DNA from 3 places in the Paenibacillus sp. CAA11 genome. Region 2 is predicted to be linked to each of the others. Evidence: a T-box and tRNA genes for the amino acid it is inferred to sense, from the RefSeq annotation. Region 2 holds a T-box; the other regions hold tRNA genes.
The links. A T-box is a leader RNA that pairs with one kind of tRNA and senses whether it is charged. The one in region 2 lies ahead of tyrS (tyrosine--tRNA ligase), so its partner is inferred to be a tRNA-Tyr.
Positions count from the first base shown of each region.

Region 1: it has a tRNA-Tyr gene. The T-box ahead of tyrS (tyrosine--tRNA ligase) is inferred to sense a tRNA for this amino acid. The anticodon was not compared.
Region 3: it has a tRNA-Tyr gene. The T-box ahead of tyrS (tyrosine--tRNA ligase) is inferred to sense a tRNA for this amino acid. The anticodon was not compared.

Region 1 covers NZ_CP028922.1:3,359,361-3,362,970, reverse strand. Annotated here, with positions in the region: rRNA gene DCC85_RS15770 (23S ribosomal RNA) at 1-808, shown strand, start outside; rRNA gene rrf (5S ribosomal RNA) at 1,040-1,156, shown strand; tRNA gene DCC85_RS15760 (tRNA-Ile) at 1,208-1,284, shown strand; tRNA gene DCC85_RS15755 (tRNA-Ala) at 1,377-1,452, shown strand; tRNA gene DCC85_RS15750 (tRNA-Asn) at 1,457-1,532, shown strand; tRNA gene DCC85_RS15745 (tRNA-Thr) at 1,536-1,611, shown strand; tRNA gene DCC85_RS15740 (tRNA-Glu) at 1,624-1,695, shown strand; tRNA gene DCC85_RS15735 (tRNA-Val) at 1,705-1,780, shown strand; tRNA gene DCC85_RS15730 (tRNA-Thr) at 1,797-1,872, shown strand; tRNA gene DCC85_RS15725 (tRNA-Tyr) at 1,877-1,961, shown strand; tRNA gene DCC85_RS15720 (tRNA-Lys) at 1,970-2,042, shown strand; tRNA gene DCC85_RS15715 (tRNA-Leu) at 2,056-2,136, shown strand; tRNA gene DCC85_RS15710 (tRNA-Gly) at 2,148-2,222, shown strand; tRNA gene DCC85_RS15705 (tRNA-Arg) at 2,224-2,300, shown strand; tRNA gene DCC85_RS15700 (tRNA-Pro) at 2,317-2,393, shown strand; tRNA gene DCC85_RS15695 (tRNA-Gly) at 2,402-2,472, shown strand; gene DCC85_RS15690 (SDR family oxidoreductase) at 2,823-3,610, shown strand, end outside.
Region 2 covers NZ_CP028922.1:2,465,205-2,468,814, reverse strand. Annotated here, with positions in the region: gene DCC85_RS11385 (N-acetyltransferase) at 1-646, shown strand, start outside; gene DCC85_RS11380 (DinB family protein) at 741-1,214, shown strand; T-box leader at 1,355-1,577, shown strand; gene tyrS (tyrosine--tRNA ligase) at 1,648-2,907, shown strand; gene DCC85_RS11370 (GNAT family N-acetyltransferase) at 3,101-3,610, opposite strand, start outside.
Region 3 covers NZ_CP028922.1:3,913,218-3,916,827, reverse strand. Annotated here, with positions in the region: rRNA gene DCC85_RS18400 (23S ribosomal RNA) at 1-371, shown strand, start outside; tRNA gene DCC85_RS18395 (tRNA-Asn) at 543-618, shown strand; tRNA gene DCC85_RS18390 (tRNA-Ser) at 623-714, shown strand; tRNA gene DCC85_RS18385 (tRNA-Glu) at 724-795, shown strand; tRNA gene DCC85_RS18380 (tRNA-Val) at 863-938, shown strand; tRNA gene DCC85_RS18375 (tRNA-Met) at 951-1,024, shown strand; tRNA gene DCC85_RS18370 (tRNA-Asp) at 1,044-1,120, shown strand; tRNA gene DCC85_RS18365 (tRNA-Phe) at 1,136-1,211, shown strand; tRNA gene DCC85_RS18360 (tRNA-Thr) at 1,231-1,306, shown strand; tRNA gene DCC85_RS18355 (tRNA-Tyr) at 1,311-1,395, shown strand; tRNA gene DCC85_RS18350 (tRNA-Trp) at 1,401-1,474, shown strand; tRNA gene DCC85_RS18345 (tRNA-His) at 1,501-1,576, shown strand; tRNA gene DCC85_RS18340 (tRNA-Gln) at 1,603-1,677, shown strand; tRNA gene DCC85_RS18335 (tRNA-Gly) at 1,682-1,756, shown strand; tRNA gene DCC85_RS18330 (tRNA-Cys) at 1,767-1,840, shown strand; tRNA gene DCC85_RS18325 (tRNA-Leu) at 1,850-1,938, shown strand; tRNA gene DCC85_RS18320 (tRNA-Arg) at 1,947-2,023, shown strand; tRNA gene DCC85_RS18315 (tRNA-Leu) at 2,049-2,128, shown strand; gene DCC85_RS18310 (cation:proton antiporter) at 2,596-3,610, opposite strand, start outside.

The DNA of each region.
Region 1 (3,610 bases), 890 kb from region 2:
TTGATATTGGACTTTGATACGATTTGTACAGGATAGGTGGGAGCCTAGGAAGCCGGAGCGCCAGCTTCGGTGGAGGCGACGTTGGGATACCACCCTGATCGTATCGGAGTTCTAACCTGGTACCGTAATCCGGTGCGGGGACAGTGTCAGGTGGGCAGTTTGACTGGGGCGGTCGCCTCCTAAAGAGTAACGGAGGCGCCCCAAGGTTCCCTCAGAATGGTTGGAAATCATTCGAAGAGTGCAAAGGCAAAAGGGAGCTTGACTGCGAGACTGACAAGTCGAGCAGGGACGAAAGTCGGGCTTAGTGATCCGGTGGTACCGCATGGAAGGGCCATCGCTCAACGGATAAAAGCTACCCTGGGGATAACAGGCTTATCTCCCCCAAGAGTCCACATCGACGGGGAGGTTTGGCACCTCGATGTCGGCTCATCGCATCCTGGGGCTGAAGTAGGTCCCAAGGGTTGGGCTGTTCGCCCATTAAAGCGGTACGCGAGCTGGGTTCAGAACGTCGTGAGACAGTTCGGTCCCTATCTGTCGTGGGCGTAGGAAATTTGAGAGGAGCTGTCCTTAGTACGAGAGGACCGGGATGGACGCACCGCTGGTGCACCAGTTGTTCCGCCAGGAGCACAGCTGGGTAGCTAAGTGCGGAAGGGATAAGCGCTGAAAGCATCTAAGCGTGAAGCCCCCCTCAAGATGAGATTTCCCGAGTTAGTAAGACCCCTTGAAGACGACGAGGTAGATAGGCTGGGGGTGGAAGTGCAGCAATGCATGGAGCTGACCAGTACTAATCGGTCGAGGGCTTATCCTAAAATGACCCCACAAAGTGAAGAAGAGGCTTCGAGGCTGATTCCGAATACTTTGCGGGAACCCCGAGAAGATCTAAATCACAATTTCGTTTCGTATCCAGTTTTCAGGTGATCAAACATCTGAACAATTGTGGGTGGATATCAAGGTTTGATATTTTCTCGCAGGCTGTTTTTGAAGGTGGGTTATTTTCCTTGATGAATTTCAGGGAGCGATAGCGACCGGAAAAAACCTGTTTGGTGGCGATAGCGGAGGGGTTCCACACGTACCCATCCCGAACACGACCGTTAAGCCCTCCAGCGCCGATGGTACTTGGACCGCAGGGTCCTGGGAGAGTAGGACGCCGCCAAGCAAATTCCCTGATGGGAACTTTGTCTCGCCGATGGTTCGGCAGATTAGATAAGGGCCCTTAGCTCAGCTGGTTAGAGCGCACCCCTGATAAGGGTGAGGTCGGTGGTTCGAGTCCACTAGGGCCCACCATTCTCTAACTTCCATGAAATTGAGTGTACAGGGACCCGAGAAATAATCGGAATGAATCCCAAAGTTGCACATCACTTTTTGGGATGAGATAAGGGGCCATAGCTCAGCTGGGAGAGCGCCTGCCTTGCAAGCAGGAGGTCAGCGGTTCGATCCCGCTTGGCTCCACCATTATTCCCTGATAGCTCAGTTGGTAGAGCACTCGACTGTTAATCGAGTTGTCACAGGTTCGAGTCCTGTTCGGGGAGCCACTTGCTTTCATAGCTCAGTAGGTAGAGTACATCCGTGGTAAGGATGAGGTCACCGGTTCGATCCCGGTTGAAAGCTCCATGTTGATAGTAAGGCCCGTTGGTCAAGCGGTTAAGACACCTCCCTTTCACGGAGGTAACAGGGGTTCGATTCCCCTACGGGTCATCCCATTTCGGAGGCTTAGCTCAGCTGGGAGAGCATCTGCCTTACAAGCAGAGGGTCGGGGGTTCGAACCCCTCAGCCTCCACCATATTCCATATTCATATGCCGGTGTAGCTCAATTGGTAGAGCAACTGACTTGTAATCAGTAGGTTGGGGGTTCAAGTCCTCTCGCCGGCACCATTGTGGAGGCTTAGCGAAGTGGCCAAACGCAGCAGACTGTAAATCTGTTCTCGTCGAGTTCGGTGGTTCGAATCCATCAGCCTCCACCAGTAAGTAAGAGCCATTAGCTCAGTTGGTAGAGCACCTGACTTTTAATCAGGGTGTCGAAGGTTCGAGTCCTTCATGGCTCACTTCTTTAAATGTGCGCGTGTGGCGGAATTGGCAGACGCACTAGACTTAGGATCTAGCGTCTTTGACGTGGGGGTTCAAGTCCCTCCACGCGCATCATTATTTATGCGGACGTGGCTCAGCGGTAGAGCATCGCCTTGCCAAGGCGAGGGTCGCGGGTTCGATTCCCGTCGTCCGCTCCATGCGCCCTTAGCTCAGCTGGATAGAGCGTTTGACTACGAATCAAAAGGTCAGGAGTTCGAATCTCTTAGGGCGCGCCATTTTTTTATTGCTTGTCGGGATGTAGCTCAGCTTGGTAGAGCACCTGGTTTGGGACCAGGGGGTCGCATGTTCAAATCGTGTCATCCCGACCATATATTTTGCGGGTGTAGTTCAATGGTAGAACTCCAGCCTTCCAAGCTGGTAGCGTGGGTTCGATTCCCATCACCCGCTTTGCTTACAAAGAAGAGACGACAATAATGTCGTTTCTTTTTTTATTATTTCCACTAAGTATAACTCTCACTGTTACAACGATGTGGATACGATGTAAATTACATGAGTACACACCTTTCCATGGTCGTCCATACTTAATCCTTAATCGAGGTGGGACGGAATATTGATCATTTTCTATAGCCAGAACTGGGGAGAGTTCGGTCTGCGTGGAACGGAGACTGGCTTCTATAAAGAAAGCAGCTGACTGTCCTATTTCAGGAAAAAGAAAAAGAGCTCTTATTTTATCACCATATTGTAACTATCTATGTTACAATATGAAAAGATACAGCTAAATATAGGAGGTCCTTTTTATGAAAATTCTAGTTACAGGCGCTACAGGAAAGCTCGGATCCAAGGTCGTCGAGACACTTTTGAAATCCGTTCCGGCAAGTCAGCTGGCAGTCAGTGTTCGCCATCCGGAGAAAGCGGAAGCACTTCGCGCACAAGGCGTGGAGGTAAGACAGGGGGATTTCGATCATCCGGAATCACTGGACAAGGCTTTTGCCGGGATTGATCGGCTACTGATTATTTCCGCAGACGGGGACAATGAGACCCGAATCCGTCAGCATACGAATGCTGTGGAAGCCGCTGCTAGAGCCAAAGTAGGCTTTATCGCTTACACAAGTTTAGGCAATGCCCAGGAAAGCAAGATGTTCCTGGCTCCACCGCACCAGGCTGCAGAGAAAGCGATTCTGCAAACGGGTATTCCCTATTCATTCTTGCGAAATAACTGGTACTTGGAGAATGAGGGCGCAAGCATTCAGGGCGTTCTAGCAGGAGCTCCGTGGGTAACGTCTGCAGGGTCCGGCAAGGTTGGCTGGGCATTGCAGCAGGATTATGCAGAAGCAGCTGCCGCTGTTTTGACGGGGGTAGGCCATGAGAATACGATTTACGAATTGTCCGGTAAGCTGTTGACACAGGAAGAGCTGGCGGGAGCTCTTGCCAAGGTTCTAAATAAGGAAGTTTCCGTGCAGCAGGTGGATGATGCTGTTTACGCAGATATCATGAAAAAGGCAGGGGTACCGGAGTTCCTTCTCCCTATGCTTGTGGAGATTCAAAAGGGTATTCGGGAAGGAGCGCTTGAAATCGAAAGCAATGA
Region 2 (3,610 bases):
CGATCGAATGGAGGAAGGGCTCAAATTCTATCGGCTTGATGACAGGGCCAAGGTATTTATCGAGTACTTGCCTGCTGAGAGAGCATGGGTACCCATCGACGCTCCGAATTACATGTACATTGACTGCCTTTGGGTTTCAGGACGGCATAAAGGTAGCGGGCACAGTAGAAACCTGCTGGATCAATGTATTCAGGATGCGAAGAAGGCGGGTATGGACGGTATCGTCCATTTGTCCAGTAAGAAGAAGATGCCTTATCTGAGTGACAAGCGCTATCTTGAGCACATGGGCTTCACGGTAGTGGATCAAGCCGGTCCTTATTTCGAACTTTTGGTTCTCAAATGGAATGAGCAAGCGCCGAACCCCTCTTTTAAAGCATCGGTTCATGGAAGGGCAAGCTCAGATCAGGGCATTTTCATCTACTATACTGCTCAGTGCCCATTCGCTATAGGTGTGCTAGAGGATTTGCGTCAAGTGGCAGAGGCCAAGGGAGTTCCTTTTCAGACGCAGCGCATCACCACAAGGGAAGAGGCCCAGCAATCTCCTGCCATATGGACAACGTTCAGTCTGTTCTATAACGGTAAATTCGTGACGCATGAAATTATGAGTGCAGGTAAATTTGAGAAGCTGCTTGAGAAGTCTTGGTAATCGTAAGAAGCAGTTATGCGACAGACTCAGGGCAGCAACTGTTTAGCGCTAGTATCTTCACGTGAGGATTAACGTTAAAGGAGAGAGTGATAAGATGACTAATGAATTAACATCACTGCTGACTACGTTTGAACAATGGGCTCTATTTTGCGAGGATTTGAAAGGGTTAAATGAAGCACAATGGGCCTCAAGTCTGGAGCCGGGAAAATGGTCTATCAAGGACATTGTCGCCCACATGATGAGATGGGACAAATACTTTTACGATACAGCCATTGCAAAAATAGCTGCTGGGGAAGGCTTGACGCTTCAGCATTTGAAATATGATGACTTTAATAAGGAAGCTGTGGATTATGCAGCAAACGTTTCTACCGATGAATTGATCCAGCAGGCGATCGATATCCGGATGAAGATCATTCATGAAATCAGCGTCATGCCAGAAGAGGTCATCGCGCGAAAATATACGGATGCCGATGGTAATGAATTCAATATTCCGCAGTACCTGCAAGACTTTATTTGGCATGACCGTCATCATATGGTTCCACTCCAGCAACACCTGCAGGCCAGCTGATCTCTTAAGGCGACTACACCTCTGTTTATTAAGCCGATTGATTTGTAGATATCTGAACGCTTCTTCACTCATTATTAGATTAGCTTCAAGCGGTTGACAATGATTTTAGCGCTGGGCTATACTATCTGTAATCTTATAGGTGATATGCAATGAAGGAGACAGTAGCGGCTTTGTCCCTGTTATAGAAAGTCAGGGGTTGATGGAACCTGATACACACAAATGCTGTGAATTACACTCTGGAGCTACTTGGGTAATGCCAAGCGGATGCAAGCGAACGATACCTCGCAGAAAGTGGCATGATAAGTCTTGAGGGCTGATCATGCAATTTGGGTGGTAACACGGTTAACCATAATCGTCCCTTTTGTCTTAATAAGACTGGGGACGATTTTTTATTTTTATAAACCAATAGATGACTTAGAAGGAGTTGCCTAAATTGAACATTATTGATGAACTGGAATGGCGCGATGCCATTAACCAACAAACCGATGCAGAGGGCCTGCGGGAACTGACAAGTACCAAGTCGATTTCCCTATATTGCGGGGTTGACCCAACGGGGGACAGCATGCATGTCGGACACTTGATTCCGTTTATTATGCTGAAGCGATTCCAGCTGGCAGGACACCGTCCTGTCATCTTGATTGGGGGAGCAACAGGAACCATTGGGGACCCAAGTGGCCGGCAGACTGAGCGTTCGCTGCAGACTCTTGAGCAGGTGCAGGAGAATGTGGCAGCCTTGACGGCACAGATGAAGAAACTTTTTGTTACAGACGGAGATAACCAGGTCCGCATGGTGAATAACTATGACTGGACACATCAAATCAATGTCATTGAATTCCTGCGTGATTACGGCAAGAACTTCAGCATCAACACGATGCTGGCCAAAGATGTTGTATCCAGCCGACTGGATAGCGGCATATCTTTTACTGAATTCTCCTATCAAATTCTTCAATCTATCGATTACCTGCATCTGTACCAGCATGAAGACGTGCAGCTGCAGATCGGTGGATCAGACCAGTGGGGGAATATCACGAGCGGACTGGATTTAATCCGTAAAAAGGAAGGCAATGAGGCCAAAGCCTTCGGCCTGACCATACCGCTTATGCTGAAGTCTGATGGCACCAAGTTCGGCAAATCTGCCGGCGGAGCCATTTGGCTGGATCCGAAGAAGACGACGCCGTATGAATTCTACCAATTCTGGGCGAACACCGATGACCGTGATGTGGTGAAATATTTGAAATACTTCACCTTCCTGGATCGTGAGCAGATTGAAGAGCTGGCTCACAAGGTGGAGACTGAACCGCACAAACGTGAAGCTCAGAAGGCTCTTGCCGAGGAAATGACGAAATTCGTGCATGGCGAAGAGCGGCTTGAGCAGGCTAAGCGCATTACGGCTGCACTATTCAGCGGTGACATTCGCTCTCTATCTGCAGAGGAAATCGAGGAAGGCTTCAAAGAGATGCCAACCTATACTGCGGGGAAAGAAAGCAAGAACATTGTAGATTGGCTGGTGGATCTCGGCATTGAGCCGTCCAAACGCCAAGCACGCGAGGACATTAACAGTGGGGCGATCTCTATGAACGGAGAACGTGTGAGCGGACTGGATGCTGAAGTCACTCCTGATGATGCCATCGGAGGACAATTCATCATCATTCGGAAGGGCAAGAAGAAATACAGCTTGGTAAAGCTGGTTTAATAGCGATCTGCTATTGACAAACCAATGCATATAAGCCGGTCGTTTGAAACAAAAATGCACCCCGCGGTAGTTCACTAACTACAGCGGGGTGCATTTTACGTTTATAGCATTATAGAGGGTACCGTATGGAAAATATGAATTTATAACGCTTAAGAAAATCCAGGATGAAAAGATACCTTTATGTAATAATTTTTTATTTTTCATGATTCAGTTTAAATTCTTCTCTTGTCATTCCATAGCAAATACCATCATAATACAGCCCTTTAGTGAAAATGATATTTCTTAGTTGCCCTTCTTTCATAAAACCTAATTTTTCATGTAATCGCATGGAGGGAGTATTGAAAGAATAGACAGTCGTATTTACTTTTTGATAGGCAAGCTCCAAGAAGAAGAAACGAAGAACCATCAAAATCATGGATTTAGCATACCCTTTGCCTCTGTATGGTTCAAATACAGCCAAATAATAATCGAAGGTACCGTTTTTCCGATCACAATCAAAGGTTTCAATTATACCCACAATATTATTATCTCTATCAACTGCAATAAAACGGAATTCATCTTCTTCCAATTGTTCTTCTACCCATTCTCTCATTTTTTCAGATGAACGAGGAAAATGAAGCGAGTCCATGTTGCGCAGAATTTCATCATCTAATGATTCAAATATAACAATATCGTCAGGTTGACTTGCTCTTAATATTAGGTC
Region 3 (3,610 bases), 1.4 Mb from region 2:
CTGGGGCTGAAGTAGGTCCCAAGGGTTGGGCTGTTCGCCCATTAAAGCGGTACGCGAGCTGGGTTCAGAACGTCGTGAGACAGTTCGGTCCCTATCTGTCGTGGGCGTAGGAAATTTGAGAGGAGCTGTCCTTAGTACGAGAGGACCGGGATGGACGCACCGCTGGTGCACCAGTTGTTCCGCCAGGAGCACAGCTGGGTAGCTAAGTGCGGAAGGGATAAGCGCTGAAAGCATCTAAGCGTGAAGCCCCCCTCAAGATGAGATTTCCCAACTAGTAAGACCCCTTGAAGACGACGAGGTAGATAGGCTGGAGGTGGAAGTGCAGTAATGCATGGAGCTGACCAGTACTAATCGGTCGAGGGCTTATCCTACAAGCTTTACGAAGTAAAGCTACTTCGGAAGCATAAGCTAGAAACCCACCAAAGTGAAGAGAACGCTGACGAAGCTGATTCCGAGTACTTTGGCGGGGCCCAGAGAATAACTAAAGCGCAATGAAGTTTCGTATCCAGTTTTCAAGCGATTAAGCTTGAATTGAATATTGTTCCCTGATAGCTCAGTTGGTAGAGCACTCGACTGTTAATCGAGTTGTCACAGGTTCGAGTCCTGTTCGGGGAGCCATTATGGAGAGGTGTCCGAGTTGGCCGAAGGAGCACGATTGGAAATCGTGTAGGCGTCACAAGCGTCTCGAGGGTTCGAATCCCTCTCTCTCCGCCACTATAATATGGCCCGTTGGTCAAGCGGTTAAGACACCTCCCTTTCACGGAGGTAACAGGGGTTCGATTCCCCTACGGGTCATAATTACCATAAATTACAGGTTGATTTAATTGCTTGGTATATGGTAAGATATTAATTGTGTTGTTATGGAGGCTTAGCTCAGCTGGGAGAGCATCTGCCTTACAAGCAGAGGGTCGGGGGTTCGAACCCCTCAGCCTCCACCATAATTTCACTGACGCGGGGTGGAGCAGCCCGGTAGCTCGTCGGGCTCATAACCCGAAGGCCGCAGGTTCAAATCCTGCCCCCGCAATTGCTTCACTTATTGGCCTGGAACCGTGGTGTAGAGGCCTAACATGCCTGCCTGTCACGCAGGAGATCGCGGGTTCGAATCCCGTCGGTTCCGCCATTATTTAATAAGTTTGGCTCGGTAGCTCAGTCGGTAGAGCAGAGGACTGAAAATCCTCGTGTCGGCGGTTCGATTCCGTCCCGAGCCACCATTTAAGAATTGAATAACATGCCGGTGTAGCTCAATTGGTAGAGCAACTGACTTGTAATCAGTAGGTTGGGGGTTCAAGTCCTCTCGCCGGCACCATTGTGGAGGCTTAGCGAAGTGGCCAAACGCAGCAGACTGTAAATCTGTTCTCGTCGAGTTCGGTGGTTCGAATCCATCAGCCTCCACCAGTTATAGGGGCATAGTTTAAAGGTAGAACAGCGGTCTCCAAAACCGTTAGTGTGGGTTCAATTCCTGCTGCCCCTGCCAATAAAGCTTTAAAATGTTTGAATATGGCGGTCGTGGCGAAGGGGTTAACGCACCGGATTGTGGCTCCGGCATTCGTGGGTTCAAGTCCCATCGATCGCCCCATTTTCATCTCAAGAATTAAATTTTGTTGGGGATTAGCCAAGCGGTAAGGCAACGGACTTTGACTCCGTCATGCATAGGTTCGAATCCTATATCCCCAGCCATTATGCGGACGTGGCTCAGCGGTAGAGCATCGCCTTGCCAAGGCGAGGGTCGCGGGTTCGATTCCCGTCGTCCGCTCCATCTATAATTAGGCGCCATAGCCAAGTGGTAAGGCACAGCTCTGCAAAAGCTTTATCCCCAGTTCGAATCTGGGTGGCGCCTCCAGTTATTCCTGCGGGAGTGGCGGAATCGGCAGACGCACAGGACTTAAAATCCTGCGGTAGGTGACTACCGTACCAGTTCAAGTCTGGTCTTCCGCACCATTGAATATGCGCCCTTAGCTCAGCTGGATAGAGCGTTTGACTACGAATCAAAAGGTCAGGAGTTCGAATCTCTTAGGGCGCGCCATTTATTTCCCGTAACTTTATAACTTGCCGGTGTGGCGGAATTGGCAGACGCGCGCGACTCAAAATCGTGAGGGAAACCGTGGGGGTTCGAGTCCCTTCACCGGCATATATTAAAGGGATCACAGAATTGCTTTTGCAATATTGTGATCCCTTTTGCTATACATATTATTTATTTAATGATGAATTCAGGATTAGGCCTAATACTGTCTATCCAATGTATCCTGCGCTTCATTTTGAATACCGAGGTAAAAGGACGGTGCTCCGCTTTCTCTTGGGGATGCAGCTATTGTCTCTCATGTAGCTATTGGAGGCTATGCAAGTGGGCACATTGCTCCGAGAAACAGTGAATTGAATGAGGTACGAACCATCATCTTGCCCAATTCGTCTTTTAGCAGCGTACAAGCTGAAGATATAAGGTAGCTAATCTATAAGGGCCTACGCTTTGGCTTCCCCTTTTAGATGTGATGACTATTATTTTCAACAAAGCCTAAATAAATAGAACGCCCTGTTGTACAGTTGATTGTACGAACAGGGCGTTTTTTATGCGATATAGCACGGAAAACTTGCTTTACATTATTGGTCGCTGTTCACAGGAGTAGATTCTCCATTAGCATCAGCTTTCTTAGCCATTCTAAGGCGGTTACGCTCTTCAAACTTGAATATACGATTCAGAAGAGGGTATATTCGCTTGGTCTCTTTGGTTAGTAACGGTCCTAGAATGGCAAGAATCAGCACATAGAGCGCTGCGAAGGGCTGTAGAATGGCCAAGAGTCCTCCGGCTTTGCCCAGGTTAGCCAGAATAATGGAGAACTCGCCGCGGGAGACGATGGTAAGACCAATATTCGAGGATGCCCGTGGGGACAATCCGGCACTGCGCCCGGCAAGCATTCCGGCTATATAATTACCTACTAAGGTTATAATTACAGCTGCAATTGCATACCACACGGCGCCGCCTAAGGCAGTTGGGTCAATCGTGAGTCCAAAGCTGAAGAAGAAGAGGGCGCCGAAGAAGTCGCGAAAAGGAATGACCAGCTTCTCAATCCGCTTAACATGCTCTGTCTCGGCCAATACGAGACCAACTAGCAGCGCACCAATCGCTTCAGCGACATGGATCGTCTCTGAGAATCCTGCTATGGTGAACAATATAGCAAAGATCACAATAGCAAATAGTTCATTTGAAGAGATGTTAAGCAGCTTGTTTAGAAGGGGGACCGCCTTCCTGCCAATAATTAATAAGGCCAGCATGAAGCCAAGGGCCAACAGGGCAGACAGGAGCACTCCTCCTAAGGTGCTTGAGCCGCTCAGCACCAATCCGGACAAGATGGAGATGTAGACGGCCAGAAACACATCCTCAAACATGATAATCCCCAGTATCATTTCGGTCTCAGGATTAGCTGTGCGCTTCAAATCCACCAATACTTTGGCAACGATCGCACTGGAGGAGATGGTCGTAATTCCGGCTACGACAAGGATTTCCTGAATGGGAAAGCCTGCTCCCCAGCCGAATAACAATCCTAAGGTAAAATTGATTAGGATATATATGGTGCCCCCCATGACAATGGAGCGGCCTGACTTGAGAAGGCGGCCA